DNA from 3 places in the Streptomyces sp. NPDC058665 genome. Region 2 is predicted to be linked to each of the others. Evidence: riboswitches for the same ligand, from Rfam matches in the RefSeq annotation. Region 2 holds a riboswitch; each other region holds the start of a gene.
The links. Region 2 has a riboswitch for cyclic di-AMP ahead of ACFWV8_RS27115 (NlpC/P60 family protein). Riboswitches for the same ligand answer to the same signal wherever they lie in the genome.
Positions count from the first base shown of each region.

Region 1: linked by a shared signal. The riboswitch ahead of ACFWV8_RS01935 (transglycosylase family protein) and the one ahead of ACFWV8_RS27115 (NlpC/P60 family protein) in region 2 are both predicted to bind cyclic di-AMP.
Region 3: linked by a shared signal. The riboswitch ahead of ACFWV8_RS24460 (transglycosylase SLT domain-containing protein) and the one ahead of ACFWV8_RS27115 (NlpC/P60 family protein) in region 2 are both predicted to bind cyclic di-AMP.

Region 1 is NZ_JBHXRX010000002.1:113,894-124,204, reverse strand. It holds gene ACFWV8_RS01960 (NAD(P)/FAD-dependent oxidoreductase) at 1-1,026, opposite strand, end outside; gene ACFWV8_RS01955 (exopolyphosphatase) at 1,448-2,374, opposite strand; gene ACFWV8_RS01950 (DUF501 domain-containing protein) at 2,371-2,943, opposite strand; gene ACFWV8_RS01945 (septum formation initiator family protein) at 3,051-3,524, opposite strand; gene eno (phosphopyruvate hydratase) at 3,673-4,959, opposite strand; gene ACFWV8_RS01935 (transglycosylase family protein) at 5,240-5,950, opposite strand; cyclic di-AMP (ydaO/yuaA leader) riboswitch at 5,954-6,128, opposite strand; gene ACFWV8_RS01930 (transglycosylase family protein) at 6,387-7,319, opposite strand; gene ACFWV8_RS01925 (cytochrome P450) at 7,460-8,707, opposite strand; gene ACFWV8_RS01920 (DUF5753 domain-containing protein) at 8,739-9,290, opposite strand; gene ACFWV8_RS01915 (DUF6879 family protein) at 9,486-9,998, opposite strand; gene ACFWV8_RS01910 (hypothetical protein) at 10,001-10,228, opposite strand; gene ACFWV8_RS01905 (rRNA adenine N-6-methyltransferase family protein) at 10,287-10,311, opposite strand, start outside.
Region 2 is NZ_JBHXRX010000048.1:13,960-24,270, forward strand. It holds gene ACFWV8_RS27095 (cobalamin B12-binding domain-containing protein) at 1-304, opposite strand, end outside; gene ACFWV8_RS27100 (esterase/lipase family protein) at 532-1,443, shown strand; gene ACFWV8_RS27105 (peptidoglycan DD-metalloendopeptidase family protein) at 1,760-3,349, shown strand; gene ACFWV8_RS27110 (ATP-dependent DNA helicase) at 3,417-5,942, opposite strand; cyclic di-AMP (ydaO/yuaA leader) riboswitch at 6,157-6,318, shown strand; gene ACFWV8_RS27115 (NlpC/P60 family protein) at 6,317-7,498, shown strand; gene ACFWV8_RS27120 (ABC transporter ATP-binding protein) at 7,593-8,390, shown strand; gene ACFWV8_RS27125 (ABC transporter permease) at 8,402-9,163, shown strand; gene ACFWV8_RS27130 (MerR family transcriptional regulator) at 9,179-9,970, shown strand; gene ACFWV8_RS27135 (hypothetical protein) at 9,986-10,311, opposite strand, start outside.
Region 3 is NZ_JBHXRX010000039.1:25,675-35,985, forward strand. It holds gene ACFWV8_RS24445 (FAD-dependent oxidoreductase) at 1-1,036, opposite strand, end outside; gene ACFWV8_RS24450 (glycosyl hydrolase family 28-related protein) at 1,298-3,232, shown strand; gene ACFWV8_RS24455 (ScbR family autoregulator-binding transcription factor) at 3,348-3,995, opposite strand; cyclic di-AMP (ydaO/yuaA leader) riboswitch at 4,719-4,910, shown strand; gene ACFWV8_RS24460 (transglycosylase SLT domain-containing protein) at 4,915-5,658, shown strand; gene secD (protein translocase subunit SecD) at 5,733-8,084, opposite strand; gene ACFWV8_RS24470 (hypothetical protein) at 8,160-8,723, opposite strand; gene ACFWV8_RS24475 (SRPBCC family protein) at 9,006-9,935, opposite strand; gene ACFWV8_RS24480 (metalloregulator ArsR/SmtB family transcription factor) at 9,932-10,249, opposite strand; gene ACFWV8_RS24485 (alpha/beta fold hydrolase) at 10,287-10,311, opposite strand, start outside.

The DNA of each region.
Region 1 (10,311 bases), on a different contig from region 2:
GTCGCCGAGGACCTTCGACTGACGCAGCGCGTGCTGGGCGTTGGGCGGGCACCAGGCGTTCTCGACACCGGCCCGGCGGGCGGCCAGGTCCGGGACTTGGGCGTTGTCGCCGGCGGCCCAGATGTGGTTGGTGCCGCGCACCTGGAGCTTGGCGTCGGTGTCGACGTGGCCGCGCGGGCCGAGCGGCAGACCGTAACGGGCGAGCGCCGGGTTGGGCTTGACGCCGGCGGTCCACACAATGGTGTTGGAGTCGACCTCAAGGCCGTTGCCGAGCACGACGTGACCGTCGACGCAGGAGTCCATACCGGTCTTGAGGTAGATCTCGACGCCCCGGCTCTCCAGGTGCTCCTTGCCCCACTTGCCCAGCTTCGGGCCGACCTCGGGAAGGATCTTGTCGGCGACGTCGACCAGCAGGAAGCGCATGTCCTCGCGCTTGACGCTCGTGTAGTACTTCGCGGCGTCGCGCGCCAGGTCCTCGACCTCACCGACGGTCTCGGCACCGGCGAAGCCACCGCCGACGAAGACGAAGGTCAGCGCCTTGCGGCGGACTTCCTCGTCGGTCGTGGAGTCGGCCTTGTCGAGCTGTTCGAGCACGTGGTTACGGAGACCGATCGCCTCCTCGATGCCCTTCATACCGATGCCCTGCTCGGCGAGGCCGGGGATCGGGAAGGTACGGGAGACGGCGCCGAGCGCGACGATCAGATAGTCGAAGGGAAGCTCGTAGGCCTCACCGACGAGCGGCGAGACGGTGGCGACCTTGCGGTCCTGGTCGATGGTGGTGACCCGGCCGGTGAGCACCTCGGCCTTGGGCAGCACGCGGCGCAGCGGTACGACGACGTGCCGGGGCGAGATGTTTCCGGCGGCGGCTTCGGGGAGGAAGGGCTGGTACGTCATGTACGAGCGGGGGTCGACAACCGTGACCGTCGCCTCCCCGTAGCGCATCTTCTTCAGAATGCGACGAGCCGCGTACAGGCCTACGTACCCTCCGCCTACAACAAGGATCCTGGGACGCTCCGTGGTGCTCATGCCATCGAGTATCCACCTGCCTGGGAGGGGGTGCTCGTGAGCCCCTTCACAAGCACCTTCCCCATCTCTGCTACACTGCGCGGCCCCCATGATCGACATCATCCGCCCGAAGCGGAGCCACACGGTCTCACGGGACGTTCCGCACCCCTTCTGAGCTGCCCCTTGGGGTGTTTCCGGGTGGCGAGCCAGCGGGTGGTTCACACCCCCGCAATGCCGCTGGAACGGCCCGTTGACCGCCCGGACAGGGGGGTCGGGAGGGGGTCGGGTCTCCCCGGAGAGTGATGTGCGCCCAACTCGGCGGTTTCTCTTGTGAAGAACTTCACGAACTTCGTTCCGGGGTGGCCGCGAGAGGGGCTGCAGAGGCCCCGTAAGACCTCCGTAAAGGGGGCCCGGACGTCCGGCCCCGGGCCCGGTCACCCGCTCAGGCGAGCGACCACGCGATGCCGTCGAGGATGTCGTGTTCGCTCACGACGACCTCCTCCGCGCCGGTCCTTTTCATGATCGTGAGCAGGATCAGCGCACCCGCCGCGATCACGTCGACCCGTCCGGGATGCATCACGGGAATCGCCGCGCGCTCGTCGTGCGTGGCCGACAGCAGCATGCCGGTGATCTCCTGGACCCGCTCGAAGGGGATCCGGGAGTGGTGGATGGCCCGCCAGTCGTACTCGGTCAGGCCGAGCGTGATCGCCGCGACCGTGGTGACGGACCCGGCGAGGCCGACGAGCGTACGGGCTTCGGCCAGCGGGACGCTCTCCTCGACCGTGTCGAGGGCGGCGTCGATGTCGCCGCGTATGGCCGTGATCTCGCCGAGGGTCGCCGGGCTGCTCGGGCTGTGCCGCTCCGTCATCCGTACACAGCCGATGTCCACCGACCGCGCGGCCGTGACCCCGTCGGTCCCGACGACGAACTCGGTGGAGCCGCCTCCGATGTCCACGACCAGGTAGGGACGGTGCAGGTCGGTGCGGCCGGTCAGCTCCTTGGTGGCGCCCGTGAAGGAGAACTCCGCCTCCTGGTCTCCGGTGATCACCTCGGGTTCGACTCCGAGGATGTCGAGGATGCCGCGTACGAAGTCGTCGCGGTTCTCGGCGTCGCGGGAGGCGGAGGTGGCCACGAAGCGGATCCGGTCCACGCCGTGGCTCTTGATGATCTCCGCGTACTCGCGGCAGGCCGCGAAGGTGCGCTCCAGCGCGTCGGGGGCGAGCCGTCCCGTCCGGTCGACGTCCTGGCCGAGGCGCACGATCGTCATCCGGCGGTCGAGGTCGGTGAGTTCGCCGGTGGCGGGGTCGGCGTCCGCGACGAGGAGGCGGATGGAGTTCGTACCGCAGTCGACGGCCGCGACCCTGGTCATCGGGTGTCCTCTTCGGTGGCCGCCCTGGTGGCCGACTTGCTGCCGACGTCGTTTGTGAACGGGATCACACAGGGGCCCTTGCGCCACCACTCGGGCAGCATCGCCAGCGCCTCGTCCCCCAGCGGGTTCACCCCCGGACCCGCCGCCAGCGAATGGCCGACCAGCACGTGCAAACACTTCACCCGGTCCGGCATTCCGCCCGCGCTCGGGAAACCCGCCAGTACCTCGACGGCGTCGCGGCGCGCGATGTAGTCCTCGTGCGCCTTGCGGTACGCGGCGGCCAACTCCGGGTCGGTGGCGAGGCGTTCGGTCATCTCCTTCATGACACCGTTCGCCTCCAGCGTGCCGATGGCCGAGGCCGCGCGCGGGCAGGTCAGGTAGTAGAGCGTCGGGAACGGAGTACCGTCCGGCAGCCGCGGGGCGGTCTCCACCACGTCGGGCTGACCGCAGGGGCAGCGGTGCGCGATGGCGCGCAGACCGCGCGGGGGCCGGCCGAGCTGCTGCCTGAACGCGTCGACGTCCGCCTCGGTGGGTTCGGTGCGTTCGGTCTGCGGAGGGGGCGTTTGCATACCTGCGTCGGTTTCCTTGATGTCTGTCTGTCCGTCGGTGTCTGTCGGCCGGCCGATGCTTGTCTGCCGATACCTGTCGGCCGATGTCCGTCTGTGCGGCCGGGCCGCTACCGGTCCGTCCGGTCCGCCTTGTCGACGCCGTCCATGAGGTTGGAGTACCAGGGCCGGTCGCCCGCGCCCTGGTCGGGTCGGTGCTCCTCGGCCGCCCGGGGGTCGGCCATGATGTAGCCGGTCTCCCCCGGCATCACGTAATGCAGATGCTCGCGCGCCAGCCGCTGGACGTACGCGTCGTCCTGGAGGCGGGCCCTCTCGTCCCGCAGCTCCTCGACCCGCTTCGCGGCCTCGCGCGCCAGCTGCTCCTGCTCAGCGATCTCGCCGCGCTGGGACACGTACTGCCGCATCGGATAGGCGAGCGCCACGATCAGTGAGCAGACCACGAGAACCAGGAACGCGGCGCGTCCGGTGAGCCGGGAACGGCGGGCCTGCCTGCGGGTCTGCGAGCGGTAGACACGGGCGGCGGTCTGCTCGCCCAGAATCCTGATCTTGGTCGCGGTGGAGAACCGGTCCCGGTTCGCGGCCATGGTCCCGCCTCCCTCAGAGGCCCGGCGGACCCCGTTCCTCTGTACTGCCGTACTGCCTCTGTACGCGCGTACGTCCCCGGACACGGTACGGGACCGTGGCCGGGGACGGCCGTAGGACGGGCGGACCGGTGGCCGGTGGTCCCGGGGGTCAGTCCTTGAAACGCGGGAACGCGCTGCGGCCCGCGTACACCGCCGCGTCGTCGAGGATCTCCTCGATGCGCAGGAGCTGGTTGTACTTGGCGACGCGCTCGGAGCGGGCCGGGGCGCCGGTCTTGATCTGGCCGCAGTTGGTGGCGACGGCGAGGTCGGCGATCGTGACGTCCTCGGTCTCGCCGGAGCGGTGCGACATCATGCACTTGAAGCCGCTGCGCTGCGCCAGCTCGACGGCGTCCAGGGTCTCGGTCAGCGAACCGATCTGGTTGACCTTGACGAGCAGGGCGTTGGCCGAGCCCTCCTCGATGCCACGGGCCAGGCGCTCGGGGTTGGTGACGAAGAGGTCGTCGCCGACGATCTGGACCTTGGAGCCCAGCTTGTCGTTGAGGACCTTCCAGCCGGCCCAGTCGTCCTCGAAGAGCGGGTCCTCGATGGAGACCAGCGGGTACGAGGCGACGAGCTCCTCGTAGTACTCGGTCATCTCGGCGGCCGAGCGGGACTTGCCCTCGAACTCGTAGGAGCCGTCCTTGTAGAACTCGGAGGCCGCGACGTCGAGTGCGAGCGCGATGTCCTTGCCCGGGGCGTAGCCGGCTTCCTTGATGGCCACGAGGATGAGGTCGAGCGCGGCGCGGTTGGACTCCAGGTTCGGCGCGAAGCCGCCCTCGTCGCCGAGGCCCGTGGAGAGCCCCTTCTCCTTCAGGACCTTCTTCAGCGTGTGGTAGACCTCCGCGCCCCAGCGCAGGGCCTCGGAGAACGACTCGGCGCCGATCGGCGCGATCATGAACTCCTGGATGTCCACGTTGGAGTCGGCGTGCGACCCGCCGTTGAGGATGTTCATCATCGGAACGGGCAGCAGGTGCGCGTTCGGGCCCCCGAGGTACCGGAACAGCGGCAGGTCCGAGGCCTCGGAGGCGGCGTGCGCCACGGCCAGGGAGACACCGAGGATGGCGTTGGCGCCGAGCGAGGACTTGTCGGGGGTGGCGTCCAGGTCGAACATCGCCTGGTCGATCAGGCGCTGCTCGGTGGCGTCGTAGCCGACGAGCTCCGGGCCGATCTGCTCGATGACGGCGAGGACGGCCTTCTCGACGCCCTTGCCCTGGTAGCGGTTCTGGTCACCGTCGCGGAGCTCAAGGGCCTCGAACGCACCGGTGGACGCACCGGAGGGGACAGCAGCACGGCCGGTGCTGCCGTCGTCGAGGCCGACCTCGACCTCGACCGTTGGGTTGCCTCGGGAGTCAAGGATTTCCCGGGCTACGACGACGTCGATGGACGGCACGAGCATCTCCTTCTGGGATGTGACGCGTGGAGCAGGGCCTCATGGGTGCCGGGCCTCGTCGGCCTTGCGTTGGCCTTGCGGCATGAGCCTAACCGGCTCCCGGTCGGCGGTCGGCAGATGCCCGCCCGCTGGGACGAAAAGAGTCCGCGATGCCCGTTCGGACCCGAATGTCCAAGGGTTGGGTCGAGCCCTTCCGAAGCCCAAGGCCGGAGGCCGTCCGAAGCCCCCGGCCCGGCGCGTCCGGGGGGAGTGAGGCGCGCCGGGCCGGGGGTTCAAGGGGAAAGGGTCAGCTCAGGTGGAGCTGCTGACCCGGGAAGATCACGTCGGCGTCCTCGACGATGTCCTTGTTGAGCTTGAAGAGCTTCTTCCAGCCGCCTTCGACCTTCTTGGTCTCGGCGATCTTGGAGAGCGAGTCGCCGGGCTTGACCTTGTACTCGCCGTCGCCCTTCTTGACCGGGCCGCGCGTCTCGGTGCGCGAGGCGGGCTGCTCCTGCGTCGCACGCGGGGCGGACCGCTTCTCCGGAGCGGCCTGGGGGGCCTGCTCGGTCTGCTCGGGGGCGGCCTGCTGCTGACCGGAGTCCCCGGAGCCGGAGTCGGCCGAGCCCGCGTCGTTCGACGCGTTGGACAGACCCACGCCACAGCTCGGCCAGGCACCCTTGCCCTGGCCGGCCAGGACCTTCTCGGCGATCTGTATCTGCTGGGACTTCGAGGCCTGGTCGGCGCTGGAGGCGAACGCGGTGCCGCCGTACGCGGCCCAGGTGGAGGCGGAGAACTGAAGCCCGCCGAAGTAGCCGTTGCCGGTGTTGATCGACCAGTTGCCGCCGGACTCGCACTGGGCGACGGCGTCCCACTCGGAGGTGGTGGCCGCGGAGGCGGCGGTGGCGCCGATCAGCGGGACCGCGACGGCGGCACCGGTGATGCCGGCGAGCGTGGCGTAACGGACGGTCTTGGAGGGACGACGGTGCTTGCCCTTGCCGGACGCGCTGGAAAACAGCATGCGAGATCTCCTCACCGACGCCTGCGAGGTGAGCTGTCGGGTTCGGGCCAAGTGAGTTGCCCGGCCGTGCGACCCGGGAACGTCTGTACGTCCCCTCGCACACGGCTGCACCCCGAGCCGGCCGTATTGGCCGGCACTTACCTGGGTCCCCCGCTCCTGCCTTCGGCGCGTGAAGCGACGAGTACTCCCCCCGACCGACGGCAGGACTCGGCGTGACGGTCGACGGTGCCCGCGGTGCGAGCGGTTCAGACCGTAAACACAGACATCCCGGATGTTCAAAGAAGGAACATCCGGGATGATTCGCCCATCCCGCCCCGAGGAAACCTCTGTTTACGCAGGTCGGAACGGAAAGGGGGCGAGTTGCCGGGCAGACCGCATCAGTTGGGGCGAAGAGACGCTTGTCTCACTTGCCCAGATGCGGACATAGCCCGCTTAACTACCCCTGATTCGCGGTCAGATCGAGCTTCTGGCCCGGCAGGATGAGGTCCGCGTCGGAGCCCACGACCTCGCGGTTCGCCTGGTAGAGCGCGGCCCAGCCACCCTCCACCTTCGCCTCGTCGGCGATGGCCCACAGATTGTCGCCCGCACGGACGGTGTACGAGCCGTCCGCGACGTCGTCGGCGCGTGTCGAACTGTCACCCCGTGAGGCATGACGGCCGCTTTCGCGCTCTTCGTCCGTCTTGCCTTCCTCGCCGGCTTCGGCCTCCCCGGCGGGCTTGCCCGCCTCGGGGGCCGCCTCGCCGCGGTGCTTGCCCTTCCCCGCGTCGGCGGTGCTGGGCTCCGAGCTCGGCTCGGCGCCCTGCTCCTCGGCCTCGGACGCGGAGTCGCGGCCGAACTGCCCGGACGACGGGGTCGACTCGGGAGCGGGAGGCAGCTCGGCCGTCTCGCTCGGCTCGGGCTCCGGGGAGGTCTCCTGCTGCTGGGTGGACTCGCCGGAGGAACCGTTGCCCTGAGCCTTGTCCGCTTCACCGTCGGCGCCCGCGTCCGTGCCCGGCTCCGCCGTGAGCCCGGTGACCAGCGCGCAGGTCGGCCACGCGCTCGGCCCCTGCGCTTCGAGGATCTTCTCGGCGACGGCTATCTGCTGGCTGCGGCTGGCCTGGTCGGCGGTGGGGGCGTACGCCGTACCGCCGAAGTCGGCCCAGGTCTCCTGGGAGATCTGGAGGCCGCCGTAGTAGCCGTTGCCGAGGTCGGCGCTCCACATGCCGCCGCTCTCGCACTCGGCGACGCGGTCCCAGGTCGAGGCGTCCGCCGCACTGGCGCCGGTCGCGCCGAGCAGCGGGATGGCGATCGCCGAGCCTGTCACCCCTGCCGCGACGACAAGGGCGGGGGCCTGACGGGGCCGACGGTGCCGGCCGTTCCCGGAGCGCATGCGGTTGCCTTCCGTGAGACTGCTGGGACGTGAACCCCGGCGCGTGACTGCCGGGACGATCGTGAACGTAGCCGTACTCGAACGTCTGTCACAAGTCGATGCAGCGTAGATCACGTGAAAGTCACAGTGTTGACGATCCGTCAGTCACTCACCGCTGTGAACTGCACCGGGAGCGTACGCAGTCCACGCATGATGAGCCCCCCACGCCACCTCAAATCGGACGGTTCGACCGCTAGCCGCAAGTCGGGCAGGCGGGTCAGAAGGGTGGCGAGCGCGGTCTGCCCCTCAAGCCGGGCGAGGGGCGCGCCGAGGCAGTAGTGGATGCCGTGGCCGTATCCGAGGTGTTTGTTGTCACTCCGCGCCAGATCGAGCCGGTCCGGGTCGGCGAACCGCGCCGGGTCCCGGTCGGCGGCGGCGAGTACGACGAGGACGGGGTCACCGACCGCGACGCGCTGCCCGCCGAGTTCGACGGGTTCGGTGGCGTAGCGCCAGGTGGCGAGCTCCACCGGACCGTCGTAGCGGAGCAGTTCCTCGACGCCGGTCGCGAGGAGTTCCTTCTCGCCTGCGCGGAGGGAGCGTTGAAGGCGCTCGCGCTGATCGGGATGACGAAGCAGCGAGTACACGCCATTCCCGATGAGATTCACGGTTGTCTCGAACCCCGCGAAGAGAAGGATGAACGCCATCGCGGCGGCCTCGTTCTCGGTGAGGTGCTCGCCGTGGTCGCCGGCCCGGATCAAGCCGGAGATCAGGTCGTCTCCGGGGTCGTCCCGCTTACGGTGGATGAGCTCGGCGAGATACCCCCGCATCTTCTTGACGGACCGCGCGACCCCGCCCCGTGGCCCGCCGCCGTGCCGGATCATCATCCCGGCCCAGTCGCGGAAGTCGTCCTGGTCCTCGCGCGGGACGCCGAGCAGATCGCAGATCGCGTAGATGGGGAGCGGGAAGGCGAAGTCATGGATCAGGTCGGCCTCCCCCTTCGACGCGAATGAGTCGATCAGCCCGTCGGTCAACTCCTGTACCCGGGGTGCGAATTCGGCCACGCGCCGGGGAGTGAACGCCTGCGAAACCAGCCGCCGCAGACGGGTGTGATCGGGCGGATCGATGTTCAGCAGATGCGTCATCAACTCCGCACCGCGCTCCCCCGGGATGCCGGTCTTCCCCTTGGCGTGCGGCGACTCGGCGTGATGCACGGGATTCTTGGACAGCCGAGCATCGGCCAGAGCCTTCTTGGCATCCGCGTACCGCGTCACCAGCCACGCGTCGACCCCACTGGGCAGCCGCGTCCACCGCACGGGCGCGTGCTCGCGGAGCCAGGCGTAGGCGGGGTAGGGATCGGTGGCGAACTCCCAGGTGAAGAGGTCGGGAGCGGGGCTGGGCAAGTCGGACATGGAGGTGACAGTAACCGGCCTGATGCGGTGCCTACTCGGCGGCGTCGGTCGCGAGATCGTCGATCACCCGGGTGATCACGGCGCGAGCCGCCCGGCCGTACGAGGCGACCGTGGCCAGACTGTCAAAGACACCTTCGTACAGAGCTACTTCCTTCGGCTGCGCGAGGTTCAACTCGGCAGAGTAGGTCTCCACTACCACGCGCTCGCGGTCGAGAATCCAGAAGCCATGCCAGGGCGCGACACCGTACGGAGTGTCGAAGCCGATGATGCCGAGTCTGACGTTCGGCAGCGCCGACAGCGCGATCAGACGGTCCAGCTGCCCGAGCATGGCCTCCGGCGGGCAGAGCCGGAATCGCAGGGCCGCTTCGGTCAGTACGAAGTGGAACCTCTTGTCGCGCTTGTAGAGGATCTCCTGGCGCCGGAGCCTGGCCCGTACGGCCTCGTCAATGTCGTCGGGCGAGCCGAAGAGTTGCACACCTTGGGCGAGTCGGCCGCGTGCGTACTCGGGAGTTTGCAGCAGTCCGGGGATGACGGTGGCCTCGAAAGCCCGGATGAGCCCGGCCCCCGACTCGTGCGCCCCCAGCTGGTCCTGGTGCGCCTTGAGCCCACCTCGGAACTGCCGCCGCCAGTCAGCCTGTTGGACCTCAAGAGTGCGCAGGGCGGCGAGCAGCGAGTCAGTTTCCCCTTCCTGCCCGGTGACCCGGCATCTTTCCGCAACTCGCGGAGCCGCCGTCCGAGCGCTTCGCGTGCCTTGTGTAGGTGAGCCGCGCCCGATGTCCTACTCGGTCGCAAAGTCGTCCCGTCTCACGGCGTAGTGCCATGCTCGGTCGCGCCAGTAGTTGTGCTGGACGACAGTGGCGGGGTCGTCCACCAGTTCCCCGCCGAGAAACTCGTCACCGTCGTTGAAGTGCATGCGGACGAGCACCGACGAGTCGAACAGCCAGTAGTCGTGAGAGGGCAGCCCCAGCGCGCCTGCCCTCTCTCGTTCCAGATAGCGAATGTCCTCGCCGGCCCCGTTCGTGAACTGCGCGCACCAGACACCGAAGCGGCTGTAGTCGGTGAGCGGCGTACTGACGACCCGCACGCGTGCGAAGCGGCGCCCGAGCAGGGTGGCCTCACGGATCACGGCCAACCAGTCTTGAAGCCAAGGGAGATCATCTTCTTCACCCGCGAGGAACTTGGCGAGAGCCGCGTTCTCGACGGACGAGTCGTAGCGATCACGTACTTCCAGACGGAAGGCGGTGTGCTTGAAAGTCCGGAAGAGCTGGCCGAACTCGTCGCCGGTGATCAAGCTCAGCTCTCCTCCTGGTAGCGGCGAGCGTAGTACTTCAAGACATCTTCGGGGATCTCGATGATCGTCTCACCCTGGGGTACGGGGCCGATGTCGGCGAGCGTCTGAGGATCGGTGACGATCCACCCCTGCGCGATGTACGTCGCACGGTCGGCGCGGTCGGTCGCGTACAGCGTGGGCGAGCTGCCTGACTGGGACTCAAGGTCCTTGCCGAGAAAACGAGCGCGCATGCGATTCCCTCCTCGAAAGCCACCGGACGACTCCGATGGCGCGGTGCGAACAACACCTCTAGCTCTGGAACACGGAGACCTCG
Region 2 (10,311 bases):
TGTCCGCCTCCGGGATGATGCCGCCGCCGAAGACCTTGATGTCCAGCGCGTCGTGCTGTGCCAGCAGGTCGATGACCTTCGCGAAGAGCGTGTTGTGCGCACCGGAGAGGATCGAGAGACCGATCGCGTCGGCGTCCTCCTGGATCGCGGTGTCCACGATCTGCTCGGGCGTCTGGTGCAGCCCCGTGTAGATGACCTCCATACCAGCATCCCGCAACGCTCGCGCGATGACCTTGGCCCCGCGATCGTGGCCGTCGAGACCCGGCTTCGCCACCACCACACGGATCGGACCGGTCACACCCATCACTGCCTCCACATACCGACTTCGTCGTCATTGGCACGGGTCCCCGTACCGGCGAGGGACGGAGAGTGAACGAACGTTATCTCCAGCATCTCGCACGCTGCTGTTTCGCGACGGCCGGGGAGGGGGAAATCACACATGGGGATATGTTCACTCTGCTTCGTGTCGGCCCCACCCGGCACGGGAGCCACAAGGGAATCGCTCCCTGTGTGGTGTAGGGAGGTAGGTCAATGAAGATCCCGCCTTTCTCCGAGCTCTTCTCGCCCTTCCCGTCTGTCGTCCGGCGGCCCGCGGCCTGGGAACTGCCCGTCACGCTCCTGCGGGCATCGATCCTGGAGATGGCGATCCTCGCGGGACACCTGGTCCTCTATCCGGGTGGTATCGCCAATGAACGCCCGGCACCCGACCTGCCGCCCGAGGCCACCACACTGCCCACGGAGGGCCGCTCCAAGCGCCCGGTCCTACTTCTGCACGGTTTCGTGGACAATCGCTCCGTCTTCGTCCTGCTGCGCCGCTCCCTGGCCCGGCACGGCTGGCGCCACCTCGAATCGCTCAATTTCTCGCCGCTGACCAGCGACATCCGGCTGGCCGCCGAAGTGCTCGGCCGGCACATCGAAGAGATCTGTGCCCGTACGGGGCACCGCGAGGTCGACATCGTCGGCCACAGCCTCGGCGGCCTGATCGCCCGGTACTACGTACAGCGACTGGGCGGGGACGTACGGGTACGGACCCTGGTCACCATGGGCACACCCCACGCGGGTACCGGCGCCATCCCGTTCGCCAGCGCGCACCCCGTCGTCCGGCAGATGCGGCCCGGCTCGGACCTCATCGAGGAGCTGCGGGAGCCGGCGCCCGGCTGCCAAACCCGGTTCGTCAGCTTCTGGAGCGATCTCGACCAGGTCATGTCACCGGTGGAGGGCGCCCGCATCGAGCACCCCGATCTCGACACGCAGAACGTGGGCGTGACCGGTATCGGCCACCTCGCCCTGCCGGTACACCCGGCCGTCGCCGCGGGCATCCGCTATGTCCTGGAGCACGACGACAGCGACGGGCTCGCGGAGCTCATCGAATGGGCCGAATGGGCGGGAAGTGCGGCGGAGAGCGCCGGGGACCAGGCCGACGGCGCGATATCGGTCGCCTGAGCGCCTGAAGGCACCTCGGCGTTCCAAACGCCGGCCACCGGAAGTGGTTGCGGCCAGAGCCGATTCGATGTCGCTTCGACACCTCGCCGAGACCCTTTGAAATCGAACGCTCATCGAACGTACGGCCAAAGGTGTGCCCGCAGTCCGCCGAAAGACGGCCGAATGCCCGTTTCCAGAGCGTCCGGAAGCCGCCGAAGATTGTCGCCGTCGCATACCGCCGGGTACAGTCGCGGCCACTGCTTTCCCTTCTGGGTCCCTCCGTTCGTCAAGGCGGCCCCAGAAGCCTGGTTCTGCTGCCGAGGCGAGAGAGAAGTTGGTGAACGACCAGCACCCCCACGCCGGATACGCCGCCCACGACGGCTACTCCTCAGGCAGTTTCGACAGCGACCCGCTCTTCGGCGCGCTTCCTGGCACGAGCCCGACGGGCACGGTCACTTACGACGCGGACCAGAGCGGTCAGTACGACTCGGCGCAGTGGAACGCGGGTTACGACCCCTACGCGACGCAGGCACCGCAGGCACCCCAGGTTCAGTACGAGGCGTACGACGCGTACGCGGCACAGCCCCAGCAGCCCCAGCCGTCGTACGACACGACGGGTCAGTGGGACGCGAACGCCTGGAACGAGGCGAACCAGGCGGCCAGTTACGGCTACGACGCGACCGGCCAGGGCGTCCAGGCCGACCAGTGGGCGGCGCCCGTCGCCGACACCGGCGCGTACGACGCCACCGCCTGGAACTCGGGCGCACCGGCGGCGCAGCCGGACGTACCGTTCCAGGCCGAGACTCCGTACTACGGCGACAACGCGGCGTACGAGTCCTACGAGTCGGCGCCGTACGAGCCCGCCGCCTACGAACCGGCCGCGTACGAGCCCGAGATCGAGCACCAGCAGGAAACCGAGTACACGCAGGCGGAGTTCACGCCGGCGGAATTCGCGCAGTCCGAGTACGAGACGCCGGAGTACGAGCAGCCCACGTACGAGGCGCCCGCCCAGAGCGACGAGCACGAGTACGACACGCCCGGTCCGGAGCCTGAACAGGCGTCGGAATCGGAGGCGGAGTTCGATCCGGACTACTCCGAACATTCCGAGCACGCGGACCGAATTGTCGGGGCCGCAGCCGCGACCATCACCCCGCGCCCCGTCCGCCGGGCGGCCGGAGGCAGCCGCAGCAGGCGCCGTTCACCGGCGAAGCGTTCGGCCCTGCTGACCGTCGCGGTCCCCTCCGCCTGTGTGATGGGTGTCGCCGGTATCGCCGCCGCCTCGGTCGGCGGACTGGGCGCCGCCGACGAGACCAAGGACGACTCGACCACCGCCCTCACCGCGTCGGACGCGACGGCGATCAAACCGGCCGCGGTCAACAACAAGCTCGACACCCAACTCGCCGCTCTCGACGCCGACGCACGTGACTTCGGGGACCGCGCCAGCCGCACCCAGGAGCGCATCGACCTCAAAGAGCGTCAGGCGGCGGAGAAGAAGAAGCGCGAGGAACTGGCCGCGGCCCGCGAGGCCGCCCGCCCCAAGTTCGCCATCCCCGTGGCGAATCACGCCCTCAGCGCGTACTACGGCCAGGCCGGCGTCAACTGGATGTCGATGCACACGGGCATCGACTTCCCCGTCGCGTACGGCACGCCGGTGATGGCGGCGACGGACGGCACCGTCCGTACGCAGTGGAACAGCGCCTACGGCAACATGGCGATCGTCACGGCCCCCGACGGCACCGAGACCTGGTACTGCCACCTCAGCAGCACGAAGATCCGCTCCGGCTCGGTCAAGGCCGGTGACGAGATCGCGTACTCCGGGAACTCGGGCAACTCCACCGGTCCGCACCTGCACTTCGAGGTACGGCCCGGCGGCGGCGCGGCGATCGACCCGCTCCCCTGGCTCCGGGGCCACGGCCTCAACATCTGACATCCGACGCCACGACCGACCGGGCGCGGGCGCGTCTCCGCGCCCGCCCACACCCGCGCGTTACGCGTTACAGCTTGTCGACCGGCGCGTACCGCAGCAGCAGCCGCTTCGGCTTGGAGTCCCCGAAGTCGATCGTCGCCTGCGCGTCGGCGCCCGACCCCGTCACCGTGACGACCGTCCCGAGGCCGAACTGGTCGTGCGTGACCCGGTCCCCCACCGCGAGCGAGATGACCGGCTTCTCGGTCGCGCGCCGTGTGGCGAAGCCCGCCGGGCCCGACCGGGTGCGGGAGGTGGACAGCGAGGACGTGATCCCCGACGTCGGTCCCGCCGGAGCGGCCATCGGCCCGGTGCGCTTCCACTCCAGATGCTCGCCCGGGATCTCCTCCAGGAAGCGGGACGGCGGATTGTACGAAGGCTGGCCCCACGCGCTGCGCATCGATGACCGCGTCAGATAGAGCCGCTCACGGGCGCGCGTGATGCCGACGTACGCCAGCCTGCGCTCCTCCTCCAGCTCCTTCGCCTGGCCGAGCGCGCGCATGTGCGGGAAGACGCCGTCCTCCAGGCCTGTCAGGAAGACGACCGGGAATTCGAGCCCCTTCGCCGTGTGCAGCGTCATCAGCGTGATGACACCGGAGCCTTCCTCGTCCTCGTCGGGGATCTGGTCGGAGTCGGCGACGAGCGCGACCCGCTCCAGGAACTCGGCGAGCGTGCCGGACGTCCCCGCGGCGGGCGCGTCCGGGGCCGGGGCATCCGGGGCGGGCTCGTCTGCTGCCGTCGCGTCCGCGGCGGGCGCCGTCGCGTCCGTCCCCGCCGCCTGGGCCCTCTCCTGCTCGAACTCCAGTGCCACGGCGGCCAGTTCCTGCAAGTTCTCGATCCGCGTCTCGTCCTGCGGGTCGGTCGACGCCTGCAACTCCGCCAGATAGCCGGTCCGTTCGAGCACGGCCTCCAGGACCGTCGCAGGACCGGCGCCGGACTCGACGACCGTACGCAACTCCTCCATCAGCGTGTTGAAGCGCTTCACGGCGTTCGACGAACGGGCCGCCATGCCGTACGCCTCGTCGACCCGGCGCAGCGCCTGCGCGAAGGAGATCCTCTCCCGCGCCGAGAGCGCGTCGATCATCGCCTCGGCGCGGTCGCCGATGCCGCGCTTGGGCACGTTCAGGATCCGGCGCAGCGGGACGCTGTCCTCGGGGTTGGCGAGCACGCGCAGATAGGCCAGCACATCGCGGACCTCCTTGCGCTCGTAGAAGCGCACGCCGCCGACGACCTTGTACGGGAGGCCGACGCGGATGAAGATCTCTTCGAAGACACGTGACTGCGCGTTCGTCCGGTAGAAGACGGCGACGTCGCCCGCCTTGGCCTCCGACGCGTCCGTCATACGGTCGATCTCGTCGGCGACGAACTGTGCCTCGTCGTGCTCGGTGTCCGCCACGTACCCCGTGATCAGGGCGCCCGCTCCCGCGTTCGTCCAGAGATTCTTGGGCCGCCGGCTCTCGTTGCGCTCGATGACGGCGTTGGCCGCGCTGAGGATCGTCTGCGTGGAGCGGTAGTTCTGCTCCAGCAGGATCGTCGTGGCGTCCGGGTAGTCCTCCTCGAACTGGAGGATGTTGCGGATCGTGGCGCCCCGGAACGCGTAGATGGACTGGTCCGCGTCACCGACGACGCACAGCTCCGCCGGGTCGTGCCCCTCGCCCGAGGGGCCGACCAGCTCACGTACGAGGGTGTACTGCGCGTGGTTGGTGTCCTGGTACTCGTCCACCAGGACATGGCGGAAGCGGCGGCGGTAGTGCTCGGCGACGTCCGGGAACGCCTGGAGCAGATGGACCGTCGTCATGATGATGTCGTCGAAGTCCAGGGCGTTGGCCTCGCGCAGCCGCCCCTGGTACATCCGGTACGCCTCGGCCAGCGTCTTCTCGAAGGGGTCACTCGCCTGACCGGCGAAGGTCTCCTCGTCGATCAGCTCGTTCTTCAGGTTCGAGATCTTGGCGCTGAAGGACTTCGGGGGGTGCCGCTTGGGGTCGAGGTCCAGATCGCGGCAGACCAGAGCCATGAGCCGCTTGGAGTCGGCCGCGTCGTAGATCGAGAACGACGACGTGAAGCCGAGCCGCTTCGACTCGCGGCGCAGGATCCGCACGCAGGCACTGTGGAACGTCATCACCCACATGGCGGCGGCGCGCGGGCCGACGAGCTGCTCGACACGCTCCTTCATCTCGCCGGCGGCCTTGTTGGTGAACGTGATCGCCAGTATTTCGCCCGGATGCACCCGGCGGGTCCCCAGCAGATGCGCGATCCGGTGGGTCAGCACACGGGTCTTGCCCGAGCCGGCGCCGGCCACGATGAGCAGCGGCGATCCGGTGTGCACGACGGCGGCGCGCTGCTCCTCGTTCAGCCCTTCGAGCAGCGCCGCCGGGTCCACGACGGTGCGCGGGGCGCCGTCGCGGTGGTGCGGATCCCGGGGCGGGGGCACGTCGAACTTCCCTCCGAAGAGATCGTCGGGCACCTGTTCCGGAGCGGTGTCCTCGGGTGGCGGCGGGGGCTCCTCGGCCGAGGGCTGGAGGTCCGCCAGGAAGCTGTCGTCAAAGAGGCTGCTCATCGCTTCCTGAGTCTAGGGTGCCGCACTGACAGCGGACTGCCACATGACTTGGCGGGGGCGCCGGGATGGCCTCAGGGGGGTCTCCGAGGGTGTTTATGCGAAAGGTCACGAAAATGTATCGGGCATATCGGCCATCAACCTTCACAGCGGCACCACGCATTGGCTAGCGTGCACGCCGAGGTGGTCCGTACTCCATCGGTGATCGGCGCCGAGCGGACGGCCTCCGCCGAATCCGGGCTTCCCGCAAGGGAGTTCGGAACCGGGGACCCACCACGTTCCACCGGGGTGAATCGGGCCGCTCACCAGGCCCGTAGGGCAGCCTTCCGTTCCGCCCGAACCCGACAGCTAACCCGGTAGGCGGTCCACGGAAGGAGATGCCGGCCTTGGCATCGCATCGTAAGACGCGCGCTCGCACCGGAATACGGGCGAACACCCCCGCCGTCGGTTTCACGACGGCCGCCCTCGCCTCGGTGACGCTGCTCTCGACGCAGAGCGCCACCGCCGCGCCGGCCGAGCCCAAGCCCTCGATCGAAGAAGTGCAGAAGAAGGTCGACGACCTGTACCGGCAGGCCGGTACGGCGACGCAGCAGTACAACAAGGCGAAGGAAGCGACCGACACCCAGCGCAAGTCGGTCGACCGGGTCCTGGACGACGTCGCCAAGAGCGCCGACAAGGTGAACGAGGCGCGGCGCGCCCTCGGTACGTATGCCGCGGCGCAGTACCGCGCGGGCGCCGTCGGTCCGACGGCCGCCCTGATGTTCGCCGACAGCCCCGAGTCGTACTTCGAGCAGACCCAGCTGATGGACCGGCTGACCGAGCGCCAGCAGGGGGCGGTCGAGGACTTCCAGAAGGAGCAGCGGTCCGCGGCCAAGCAGCGCGCCAAGGCGACGAAGAGCCTGGAGACGCTGACGGAGTCGCAGGCCTCCCTCAAGGAGGGCAAGCAGAAGGTCCAGAACAAGCTCGCGGCGGCGCGGTCGCTGCTCTCCGAGCTGACGGCCGAGGAGAAGGCGCGGCTCGCCGCCCTGGAGCGGGAGAAGGAGCAGGAGGCGCGCCGCAAGGCCGAGGCGAAGGCCAAGGAGGAGGCCGCGGAGCGCAAGCGCCAGGAGGAGGCGCGGCAGGAGGAGGCGCCCGCGACCGGCGGCGACACGGGCACGGGCACCGGTACGGGGACCGGCACCGGCTCCGGCACCACGGACGGTACGTACGCGGCCAAGGCCGAGAAGGTCCTCGCCTTCGCCCGCGCCCAGATCGGCAAGCCGTACGTGTGGGGCGCCACCGGCCCCAGCTCGTACGACTGCTCGGGGCTGACGGCCGCCGCCTGGAAGGAGGCGGGCGTGCAGCTGCCGCGTACGACCTGGGACCAGGTGAATGTCGGCAAGCGCGTCGCCACGGCGGACCTGCTCCCCGGCGACCTGGTGTTCTTCTACGACGACATCAGCCACGTCGGCATCTACAAGGGCGACGGCAAGATGATCCACGCGCCGAAACCGGGCGCGAACGTCCGCGAGGAGTCGATCTACTACATGCCGATCTACGGCAGCGTGCGCCCGGCCTGACCGGCTTGACCTTGACGCTGGGTCAACCCTCCATCCTCCCTTCAGGAGCCTCCTCACAGCCGACCGGAAGGCTCCGCGAAGGAGGCAGATGACCATGGTGACCCAATCGATCGCCGGTCCGGCGATTCGCGTGCGGGGTCTGGAGAAGTCGTTCGGGAAGCTCGAAGTGCTGCGCGGCGTGGACTTCGACGTGGCGCGGGGCGACATCTTCGCCCTGCTCGGCTCCAACGGGGCGGGCAAGACCACGACCGTGAGGATCCTCGCCACGCTCCTGAAGGCCGACGCGGGGACAGCCGGCGTCCATGGCTTCGACGTCGCCGTGCAATCGGCGGATGTGCGGGCGTCCATCAGCCTTACCGGGCAGTTCGCGGCCGTCGACGAGATCCTCAGCGGTCGGGAGAACCTCGTACTCGTCGCCAGGCTGCGCCACCTCAAGGACCCGGGCGCCATCGCGGACGACTTGCTGAGGCGCTTCTCGCTGACCGACGCCGGCACGCGGCAGGTGTCCACGTATTCAGGCGGGATGCGCCGTCGGCTGGACATCGCGATGAGCCTCATCGGGAATCCGCCGGTGATCTTCCTGGACGAGCCGACGGCCGGGCTCGACCCCGAGGCGCGTATCGAGGTGTGGCACGCCGTCAAGGAGCTCGCCGAGTACGGCACGACCGTCCTGCTCACCACGCAGTACCTGGACGAGGCCGAACAGCTCGCCGACCGGATCGCGATCCTTCACCAGGGTCGGATCATCGTGAACGGCACCCTCGCCGAGCTGAAGCAGCTCTTCCCGCCCGCCACGGTCGAGTACGTCGAGAAGCAGCCGACCCTGGAGGAGATCTTCCTCGCGATCATCGCCGGCGGCGACAAGACCGACGCCTCCGGCACGAAGAAGTAGGGGGGACAAGGATGACCTCGTACTTCTTCGCCGACACCGCCGTTCTCACGGGGCGGACCCTCCGCCATGTCACCCGCAGTGTGGACACCATCATCACGACCGTCATCACGCCGGTCGCCATGATGCTGATGTTCGTCTACGTATTCGGCGGCGCGATCGATACAGGATCGGCTTCGTACGTGAACTACATGCTGCCCGGCATCCTGCTCATCACCATCGCATCGGGCATCTCCTACACCGCCTACCGGCTGTTCACCGACATGAAGAGCGGCATCTTCGAGCGATTCCAGTCCATGCCGATCGCACGGTCGGGTGTGCTGTGGGCACACGTCTTCACCTCTCTGATGGCCAACCTGATCTCGCTCGTGATCGTCGTGGGCGTCGCGCTGCTCATGGGCTTCCGCTCGGGGGCGGGACTGGCGGCATGGCTCGCGGTCGCCGGCATCCTGCTCTTGTTCACCCTGGCGCTGACCTGGCTCGCCGTGATCCCCGGGCTCTCCGCGTCGTCGGTCGAGGGGGCGGGCGCGTTCGCCTACCCGCTCATCTTCCTGCCGTTCGTCAGCTCGGCGTTCGTGCCCACCAAGACGATGCCCGGCCCGGTGCGCTGGTTCGCCGAGCACCAGCCGGTGACGTCGATCGTCAACACGATCCGGGCTCTGTTGACGGGGCAGCCGGTCGGCGACGACATCTGGACCGCCCTCGCCTGGTGCGTCGGCATCCTCGTCGTGGCGTACGTCTTCGCGATGGCCACCTATCGCCGGAAGATCGCCTGAGGCAGTCTGGGACCCATGCTCACCATCAGCCAGCTTGCGGCGTACGCCGGGGTGACGGTGCGGGCGGTACGCCACTACCACAAGATCGGGCTGCTGCCCGAGCCCGAGCGCGACCGGTCCGGGTACCGGACCTACGATGCCGCCGCGGTCGTGCGACTGATCCTGATCCGCACCCTGGCCGACGCCGGCGTGCCGCTGGCCAGGGTGCAGGAACTCCTCGACGCCAGCCCGGAGGAGTTCGTCGGCGGTGTCCAGGAGATCGACAAGGATCTGCGCGCCGAGATCCGGCGGCTGCGGGGCACCCGCAGCCGGCTCGCCCGGCTCGCCGCCGGAGAGCACCTGGCGCTCCCGCAGAGCGCCGTGTACTACCTCGACCGGTTGCGGGGTCTCGGCGTCGGGGAGCGGTACATCGAGCTGGAGCGGGATGCCTGGATCATGATCGCCGCGCAGGTGCCGGACCTGATCGACGCCGTGATCGCCAAGAAGCACGAGGAGCTGGACGACCCCGACATGGTGAGGCTCTACAGCTTCTTCACCGGGGAGCCCGACTGGCGGGCCGGCGACCCGCGGATCGTCGAGGTCGCCGACATCTTGGAGCGCCTGATGATTCGCGCCGTGGAGGCCGGCGAGGTGGGGACCGACGGCTTCGACGATCAGTTCGTCGCCCTGATGGACTCAGCCATGGTGGAGTCCGCCCCGGGCGCCGAACTGGTGCTGGCGATTCTGCAGGAGCGTGGCTGGAGCGGCTGGACCCGCATCGCGCGAGTGCCTGCCGACAGGCTCAACACCGAGCTGCCGCCATCTTGAGAAACTGCCCGCCCCCTATGGCCTGTCCGCCGGGTCCATGGCGTCGAGGAACCAGACGTCGATCGGGTCCATCTCGTCCTGGTCCGCGCACCCGACGGTGATCAGGGCCCGGCCGTCGGGGGTGAAGGCGGCGACGCTCGCCCCCGCCGTCACCCGCAGCACCCGGCCGTCGGCGCCGAAGAGGACGTCCCCGACGTCGGACGACATGAAGGCGAGCGGTCCGTCGGCGGTCCAGACCGCCCGCGCGGTGACCACCGACAGCGGGTCGGTGGCGACCATGCCGTCGGGCGCCCGCCCGGCCCGTACCGGCTCAGCCGCGGTGAGGATCGCCGCCCCTGCCG
Region 3 (10,311 bases), on a different contig from region 2:
CGTCCGCGCCCAGCCGCCGGTAGGAGACACCGGTGGCGAGGACCACGGTGTGTGCGGTGACGGAGTTCGACTCGCCCAGCCGCAGCACCCGGCCGGAGCCCGCCGCGGCCAGCGAGACGGCCCGCTGGGTGCTGAGGATCTCCGCCCCGAACTTGAGCGCCTGCCGCCGGGCCCGCTCCGTGAGCTGCTGCCCGGAAACGCCGTCGGGGAAGCCCAGATAGTTCTCGATCCTGCTGCTCTGGCCGGCCTGCCCGCCCGTGGCCTGCTGCTCCACCAGCAGCGTACGGAGCCCTTCGGACGCGCCGTAGACGGCCGCGCCGAGCCCGGCGGGGCCGCCACCGACGACGACCAGGTCGTAGAAGTCGGAGGCCGGTACGGTGCTCAGCCCGACGTGCGCGGCGAGTTCCCGCTCGGAGGGGTTCACCAGCGTCTTGCCTTCGGAGGTGACCACCATCGGCACGTCCGCCCCGCTGAGCCCGGCGGCGCTCAGCAGCTGGGTGCCCTCCGGCTCGTCGGAGAGCAGCCACCGGAAAGGCACCAGATTGCGGGCCAGGAAGTCGCGCACGGCGAAGGACGGCGCCGACCACCGGTGGCCGACCACACGGGTCTCGGTGGCGACCGGGTCCGGGGTGGCGAGCCACAGTTCCAAAAGCGAGTCGATCACGGGGTAGAGGTTCTGCTCCGGCGGGCTCCACGGCTTGAGCAGATAGTGGTCGAGGTCCACGACGTTGATGGCGTCGATCGCGGCCTCGGTGTCCGCGTACGCGGTGAGCAGCACCCGGCGGGCCAGCGGGAAGAGGTCCATCGCGGCCTCCAGGAACTCCAGGCCGTTCATATGGGGCATCCGGTAGTCGGCCAGCATGACCGCGAGCTGGTCCCCACGCAGTTTGATCTCCCGCAGTGCCTCCAGGGCCTCCTCGCCCGACACGGCGCGTACCACGCGGTAGCTCTCGCCGTAATGCCGCCGGATGTCGCGGGCGACGGCTCGTGAGACGGCCGGATCGTCGTCGACGGTCAGGATTGTCGGATTCGCCATACCTCCATCATCGCCCCTGACGGCGCGGGGTGCGGGGTCTTCGCGCGTACGCCGGTCCCGCGTCCGGCGGGGCCCCGCGCCAAGTCCGCGTCCGACGCGGACTGTTGACAAACCCGTGACATGCTTGAAAACTCTCACTGCCTGATCGCAGGACCTGAACTGCCCAGCTCAATTATTTGCGGTTCTCTTGCAATATGCCGTCTACCCCCACCCCGGACCGGCATTTCTCACTCTGTCGACCCCACGGAAACAGAGGACATCATGAAGTCGAAGCACCTGAGACGACGACTGATCACTGGCATGTCCATGACTGGCTTGCTCGTCGTCGGACTCCTGCCCGCCGCCTCAGCCTCAGCCCCCGCGCAGGCGCAGGCACAGGCACAAGCCCAGGCCCAGACCCAGGCCCAGGCGCCCGCGCCGGTGGCCGAGCGCGGGGCGACCCTCCCGTACGTCGAGTACGAGGCCGAAGCCGCCGACTACGAGGGCACGTTGCTGGAGGCGGACCCCCAACGCACCTTCGGGCACACCAACTTCGGCAGCGAGTCGTCCGGCCGTAAATCGGTGCGCCTGGACAACCCCGGGCAGTTCGTGGAGTTCACCTCCACCAACGACGCCAACTCGATCGTCGTACGCAACTCCATACCCGACGCGCCGGGCGGCGGTGGCATCGACGCCACCCTCAGCCTGTACGCCGACGGTGCCTTCGTGCAGAAGCTGGACCTCTCCTCCAAGCACAGCTGGCTGTACGGCAACACCGACGACCCCGAGTCGCTGACCAACACACCCCAGGCGGACGCCCGCAGGCTCTTCGACGAGTCGCACGCGCTGCTGGGGAAGAGCTATCCGGCGGGCACGAAGTTCAGGCTGCAGCGCGACGCGGACGACTCCGCGCCGTTCTACATCGTCGATCTGATCGACCTGGAGCAGGTGGCGCCGCCGGCGGCCAAGCCGGCCGAGTGCACCTCGATCACCGAGTACGGGGCGGTCCCGGACGACGGCAACGACGACACCAAGGCCCTCCAGGACGCGGTGACCGCCGACCAGAACGGCGACATCGACTGTGTCTGGATCCCGGCGGGCCAGTGGCGCCAGGAACAGAAGATCCTGACCGACGACCCGCAGAACCAGGGCCAGTACAACCAGATCGGGATCAGCGACGTCACCGTCCGCGGCGCCGGTATGTGGCACTCACAGCTCTACACGCTCACCGAGCCGCAGAACGCGGGCGGGATCAACCACCCGCACGAGGGCAACTTCGGCTTCGACATCGACGACAACACCCAGATCTCCGACATCGCGATCTTCGGCTCCGGCCGGATCCGCGGCGGCGGGGGAGCCGAGGGCGGCGTGGGCCTGAACGGCCGCTTCGGGCAGAACACCAAGATCTCGAACGTCTGGATCGAGCACGCCAACGTCGGTGTCTGGGTCGGCCGCGACTACGACAACATCCCGGCGCTCTGGGGTCCCGCCGACGGCCTTCAGTTCAGTGGCATGCGGATCCGGAACACGTACGCCGACGGCATCAACTTCACCAACGGCACCCGCAATTCGTCGGTGGACAACTCGTCCTTCCGCACCACGGGCGACGATTCGCTCGCCGTCTGGGCCAACCGGTACGTCAAGGACCCGGCCGTGGACATCGCGCACGACAACTCGTTCACCGACAACACCATCCAGCTGCCGTGGCGGGCCAACGGCGTCGCGATATACGGCGGTTACGGCAACAAGGTGCAGAACAACCTGATCGCCGACACGGCCAACTATCCCGGCATCATGCTGGCGACCGACCACGACCCGCTGCCGTTCTCGGGCGAGACCCTGCTCACCGGAAACGCCCTCCACCGCACGGGTGGCGCTTTCTGGAACGAGGACCAGGAATTCGGCGCGATCACCATCTTCCCGGCGAGCCGGGATATCACCGGCGTGAAGATCAGGGACACCGAGATCTCCGACTCCACGTATGACGGCATTCAGTTCAAGAACGGTGGCGGCAACGTACCGGACGTCGAGATCAGCGACGTGACCATCGACAAGTCCAACAACGGCTCCGGAATCCTGGCGATGGGCGGTGCCCGCGGCAGCGCGACGCTGACGGGAGTGACCATCACGAACTCGGCCGAGGGTGATGTCCTCGTGGAGCCGGGATCGGCCTTTGTCATCAACGGCGGCCCCGGCACGCGGCGGACCGCCAACTGACCGGCGAGACCGGCCCGTTCGACGCCTTCCGTACCGCTCCTGAGTAAGGAGCCCGCGGAAGGCGTCGAGTCTTTTTGGGACAGAACGAGCGACTCATAAAACAGATTGGTCGGTTTTATTTGTCCTGGAGGGCTTCGATCTCCGCGTAAATCCGCTCACCCCGGTCCGGCGCCATGTCCAGCTTCGCCAGCACCGCGGGCACGGCGATGCTCGGCAGCACATGGTTGAGAAGCACCGAGATCCGGTGGTCGAGATCCGCGCGGTCGCACAGGACATGGGACATCGTCTGCACGCCGGCGAAGGCGCCGGTGAACAGCTCGGCGGTCTCCCTGAGGTTCACATGGGGCAGGAGTTCGCCCTGCTCCTTCGCCTGGCGCAGCATGTCCTCGTTCTGCGCCACCCACGACTCGAACGGTGTGCCGCGGTTGATGCCGAGTGCGCTCTGGTCGAGCGCCAGGCCCGTACTGGCTCTGACCAGCGGGTCGTGGCGCAGCCGGTGTGCGAGGACCATGCCCTGGTCCACGAGCAGCTGTAGTTTGCTGCTCTGCTCGGGGAACGGTCCGATCGCCAGTTGGGCGTCGAGGACCCCGAGCGCGAGGTCTTCCTTCGAGGTGAAGTGGAAGTACAGGGCGCCCTTGGTCACCCCCGCCCGCGTGAGGATCTCGCCGACGGTGGCCGAGTTGTAGCCGCGCTCGTCGAAGACGGCCGCCGCCGCTTCGAGGATCGACCGGCGGGTCCGGATTGCACGGTCTTGCTGCGCCATCGGGCTCCCTCCTGCCTTGCATAGATTCGTAGTCGGGCTGTGACGACAGGTATTGAAAAACAAACCGCGTAGTACGTATCTTACCGAAGCAGTCCAGGCGGATCGGAAGACGGTCCTCGTAGCCAAGGAGTGGGCGCACCGGTCCGAGGCGGCCGATGTCCTCCCCACGGGATGAACACGGCTCGCCGGCAACCGATTCTCCATCCTCTCCGTTTCCGTGGAATCCGAATTCTGGCGGGACCTGACCATTCCCTGACACGGGGGCCTCGTGAAAGCAACTCCCGGAGTGTAGGCGCTTGTTCGGCACGTTCCGAAGGTTCCGCACCTTGCGCGCTCGGTGCTCTGCTGCCCAGCTCCTGGGCGGTCGACCAGCCCGCGTACAAGGGCGGAGCGGGGCCGGGAAACCACCCCACCCCGCCCTATTGGAAAGCGCACATTTGTCCATTTTGCGGTGCGGTCGTTATGGGTATTTCAAGCCTAACTTGTCCCTTTTTGGGTGGTGTTGGGTGCGAGTGGTTGCACCGAAAGCTCGTGATGTGTGTCACAGGTTTGAAGGACCGCGCTTCTCGCCGCCCCGCCCCACCTCCCGTGCCGCAAAAGAAAGTTGAGGCCCGAATCGCCTCGCCCGAATTCGAATTGACCGGCGCCGGATCCGTGAATGGCATGGCCCTGTGAATTCAGGACTTGTTTCGCCCGGACCTTCTCGCTTACGTTCTCGTCATTCCGGGCGGAACGCCGAATCCTGCCGCTGTCCGGAAACCGCACCCAACAACTCATGGACGGCAGGAGCGGGGGACCCAGGTAAGTCGCCGATCCGTTGCACCGGACCGGCTCGGGGTGAAGTCGCGCACTATCGCGGCCGGGCATCTCCCGCTCGAACCCGACAGCTCACCTCGCAGGCGACGGAGAGGATTTCGTCATGCCCGCAGAGGGTAAGCACCGCCGTTCCCGCACCAGCCCGCTCGCCCGCCGCCTCATCGCGGTCGGCACGGGCGGCGCAGCACTCGCCCTTCCCCTGGTGACCGCTACCACGGCGGGCGCGGCCCCCGCCCCGCAGCACGTCAAGACGGCCCCGGCCGCTTCGACCGCCGTCCAGAAGGTGACCCACACCGTCATCAAGGGCGAGTCGCTGGCCAAGATCGCCAAGGCCCGCTCCGTGAGCGGTGGCTGGCAGGCGATCTACAAGACCAACCGCGCCGCCGTCGGCGACAACCCCTCGCTCATCCACCCCGGCCTGAAGCTGAAGCTCGCCGGGAAGGCCAAGTCCGAGGGGGCCGCGCCGACCGGGACCGCGTCGGAGAGCGAGGCCACCGAGGCCGTCGAGACCGCCGCCAAGACCTACACCAACAACCTCGACGGCTGGATCCGGGAGGCGCTGGACGTCATGGCGCAGAACGGCATACCCGGCTCGTACGACGGCATCCACCGCAACATCATGCGCGAGTCCGGTGGTAACCCCCGCGCCATCAACAACTGGGACTCCAACGCCGCGGCCGGCACCCCGTCGAAGGGCCTGCTCCAGGTCATCGCCCCGACGTTCGAGGCGTACCACGTGCCCGGCACGTCGACCGACAGCTACGACCCGGTCGCCAACATCACCGCGGCCTGCAACTACGCGGCCGACCGCTACGGCTCCATCGACAACGTCAACGGTCCCTACTAGACCCTGCGGCGTCCGTCACCTCACCGACCGCCGGCCGGACCGCACCAGCGGCCCGGCCGGCGGCCTTCACGCGCTCACACCCGCGCCCCGTTGTCCGCCGGGCGTCCGCGACGCGGCACCGTCCGTGAACGGCCCGCGCCACGCCGCCCCCGCGGCGCCCCCGGACCCCCCTTGCGGGACGTCTCCATCGCCAGCGCGACCGGCACGGCGGTGAACACGGACGAGTACGTGCCCACGCAGATACCGATGAGCAGGGCCAGCGCGAAGTCCCTGAGCGAGTCCCCGCCGAGTACCGCCAGCGCCGTGAGGATGAACAGCGCGCCCATGCCGGTGTTCACGGTTCTGGGCACCATCTGTAGTACAGCGGTTCGCGCGGTCGGCACCAGGGAAGCGCGGGGCGCCCTCGCCCACAGCTCACGGACCCGGTCGAAGACCACCACGGAGTCGTTCACCGAGTAACCGATGACGGTGAGCAGCGCGGCGAGGAAGATCCCGTCGACGGGACGGCCCAGCCACGCGAAGACCCCGATCAGGATCACCACGTCGTGCACCAGCGCGGCCACCGACGCCACCGCGAACGACCATCTGAACCGCACGGCCAGATACAGGAGTTGGACCCCGACGGCGATCCCCAGCGCGATCAGCGCGTGGCGCCTCAGCTCATCGCCGAGGCTGGGGCCGATCAGGTCGTCCCGTACCTTCGTCGTCGGTCCGCCCTCCTCGCTCAGGGCGCCGCGGATGGCCGCCTCGGCCCGCTCGCTCGTGTCCCCGGTGCGCACCGAGAGCTCCTGCCGGCCCGCCGTGGTGACCTCGGCATCGGCGAAGCCCGCGTCGGCCAGGGCCGTGCGAGCCGTGTCGACATCGACGGGCCGGGTCGTCGCGTACTCCATGAGCCGCCCGCCGGTGAACTCCACGCCGAGGTTCACCCCGCGCAGGGCGACACCCAGCACCGCGACGGCCATCACCGCGGCCGAGACGACCAGCCACCGCCGCGACCTGCGGAACAGATCAGGGGCGCGGCGGGTCAGATACGTACGTACGCGGCCCGGCAGGCCGATTCCGTTGACGCCGGGGAAATCGGCGACGAAGCGGGAGCGTGCCGCCACATCGGTCAGTGCCCGCGCGATGACGAGGGCGGAGAACATCGACACGAGCACGCCGATCCCCAGGGTGACGCCGAACCCCTTCACAGGACCCGATCCGAGGGCGAAGAGAAGGCCGGCGGCGAGCAGAGTCGTCACGTTCGAGTCGACAACCGCGGTGCGGGCGTTACGGAATCCGGCGGCCGTCGCGGACCGCAGGGTGCGGCCGGACCGTGGAGCACCGCCGGAGCGGCCCGCGTACTCCTCCCGCGCCCGTTCGAAGGCCAGCACGTTCGCGTCGACCGCCATCCCGATGGCGAGCACGAATCCGGCCAGGCCTGGGAGCGTCAGCGTGACGCCGAGCGCGACCAGGGCGGCGTACGAGATCAGCGCGTACCCGGCCAGGGCCAGCGAGGCGAGGCCGCCGAAGAGGCGGTACACGAAGGTGATGAACAGGGCGGTGAGGCTCGCGCCGATCACCGCGGCCCGCGCGCTGGCGCCGATCGCCTCGGCGCCCAGCGTCGGGCCCACGGTGCGCTGTTCGACGACGTCGACCGGCACCGGCAGGGCCCCGCCCTTGATCAGCAGCGCCAGGTTCCTGGCCTCATCGGCGGAGAAGGAGCCGCTGATCTGGGTCGTACCCGACGGAAGTCCGGCACCGCAGGCCACGGAGGGGCTCACCTGCGGCGCGGAGATCACCTTGTCGTCCAGCACGATCGCGACCCGGCGCCGCTCGTCCTGCGGCGGATGGCAGGCGGCTTCCCCCGTCAGCCGTGTCCACGCGCGGGACGCCTCGTCACGGAAGTCGAGGGAGACGAACCAGCCGGCTCCCCGCTGGCCGTCGAACTCCGCGCGGGCGTCCTTCACTCCCGCGCCCGACAGATCCGACGCGCCGAGCCTGAGCCGGCTGCCGTTCTCGTCGGGGAGGACCAGCTCTCCGGGTGTATCGGTCTTTTCGGGCTTTTCAGTCCTTTCGGGAGGCTCGTCGCCGGCGACGCCGTTGACGGGATGGAAAGACAGCTGGGCGGTCCGGCCCAGCACCTCGGCGGCCTTCCGCGGATCGGTGACGTCGGGGAGTTCGACGAGGACGCGGTCCTCGCCGGAACGTGTGACGGTCGGCTCCGCGACCCCCAGCGCGTCGATCCGCTGACGAAGGACCTCGACCGTACGGTCGGTGCTCTCCCGGTCGGCGGTCGCGGTCGCGGAGTCGCGGGCCTGGAGAACGAGCCGGGTGCCGCCTTGCAGATCGAGCCCCAGTCTGGGGCTCATGGTGAGTGTGACGAAGAGCGATACGAGCAGGACGGCCACAGCCAGAACTGCCCGCACCGTGGTGGCGCGAGTCATGGGATTCCTCCGGGAGGGTGCCGGAACGCGCCACCCCCGCGAGGGAGACGGGCCTGGCTTCAGGCCCGCCCGGCTCTACCGGGGGCGGTGCGTCGGCGCGGAAAGGGGACAGTGCGGATGACTGCTCCCGGAGGGAGGCCCGCGGACGTCGGGCAGTCCGGAGGGCTGGGCCGCCGGTGCGGTGACACCGGGCCGTACGCCGCGGTCCACGACGGCGCGGGGGAGGGGAAGTCCCGTGGTGAACGGCAGGACGCCCGTGTCGGGCTGCGGCGCGTGCTGCTGCCGGGTGTGCTCGGGTGTCCGGAGACCGGTGGAGGCGGCCCGGGTCGGCGCGCCCGCGTAACTGTGGGCGGCGCGGGGGGAGTCCCGCCGGAAGTCGCGGGACCGCTCGGAGCGCGTCGGCCGGTCGGCCTGCTGGGGGAGTGTCCGCTGGACGGGAGTTGCCGCGGCGGCGCCGGCGCTCGTGGCGCCCACCGCTGCGGCCGGTGCGGGAGATACCAGCGTGACGACGCCGAGGAGCAGCGCCGACAGCACCCCCGCGGCACGCTGCCGAACTCCCCAACCCGTCCGCCGCACCGGTGAGTTCGCCGACGCCGGCTCCACGCGGCCACCGCGCGACTTCCGTGCCTGGACAATCACGGTCTCAAGGTACCCGCCGCGAGCCGACAGCCGGGCACCACACAAGAACTCCTGCGCGGACCCCGCCCGTCGGCCCTTGCCGCGCCCGCCCGGATGCCGGTTCAGACGAGGGCGACGCGTACCTGGACGACGACCGTCCGGCCCCTGCGTGCGGACGAGGCTCCCTTGCGGGCCCGCCCTAGGTTCTGTCCGGCGGGTCTTCGCGGGCCCGGAACACCGCAGTGACATCAGCCGCTGCCGCGGCGGGCGCTCCCTGATCCTGCCTGATCCAAACGACAGACCCTAGGCGCGGGCCCCGCCCCCGGCCCCGGTCTGCGGTGTCTTCATCAGTTCCGCCGCCAGTTCCTCCACGCGTACCCGCCACGCCGCCAGCGCCGCGTCCGTGGCGAAGCCGTGCGGTCCGGTCTGCGTGAGTACCAGCCGGGGACCGTGGCCCGTCCCCGGGCGCAGCTCCCAGCGGACCTCGCCCTCGGGACTCCAGGCGTACGCGAGGAGTTCCGGTGCGTGTACGGCCGTGACCGGGCCTGCCGGGACCTTGTCCGCGGTGAAGCCCGGAGGCACGGGCGACCCCGTCAACGGCTCGGCTCCGCCCGTCAGTTGGGCCCAGACCGCCTCGGCGGGCCGTACGAGCTGGCGCACGAAGCGGACCTGTCGCCCGCCGTCCGCGGTCTCCTCGGCCCGGCCCCGGGTCAGCTCGTCGAACCGGGCCAGATACGCCTCGTGCAGCGCCCCGCGCGCGTCCTGCTCGACGTCGACGGGGCGGCCGTCCAGCACCTGCCCCAGCGCCGCGATACAGATCTGCCAGCCGGACGCGAAGCTCGCCGCCCCGAACCGGTCGCCGAAGGTGTGGACGAGGAGAAGCCGCGATCCGTCCCCGTCAGGGATGATCTCCCAGCTCAGATGGTCCTCGCCCCAGGTGAAGGCGAAGAGGCGCGGCTCGTCGGCGTCGGTGACCTTCCCTGTCATGCCGGGGCCGGAGTCGCCGGGGAAGTGGAAGCCGATCTCGCCGCCCGGCCGCGGATCGACGCTCACCTCGGAGGGAAACCACCGCGCGAGGTGCTCGGGCCGTGTGATCGCGTCCCAGACCCGCTGCGGCGGATGCGCGAGCCGCCGCTCCATGCGCAGCGCGGTCCGCCCGTCGCCCGCGCGCGAGAGGGAGGAGAAGCCATCGAGGCCATCCGGACGGTCCGGACCGTCGTTGTGCGGGGTCATGAGGAATCGTCCTCCATCGCGTCGAGATGCCGTTCGAGCGCGTCGAGACTCCCGGTCCACAGATGCCGGTAGTGCGCGAGCCAGGCGTCGAGTTCCGCTAGCGGTTCCGGCGTCAGTTCGTACCACCGGCGCTGGGCCTCCTGCCGGACCCGCACCAGCCCCGCGTCCCTCAGTACCCGCAGATGCTTGGACGTCCCGGGCTGACTCAGGCCGAGCCGGTCGGTCAGCTCACCGACCAGATGCGGGCGCTCCAGGAGCAGATCGAGGATCTTGCGCCTGCTCGGCTCCGCGAGCACGTCGAACGGTATGGGCATACCCCGACCATACCCACCCAGTTATATAACCGCAAGGCTATGTAAGCGACGTACCCAGCGCC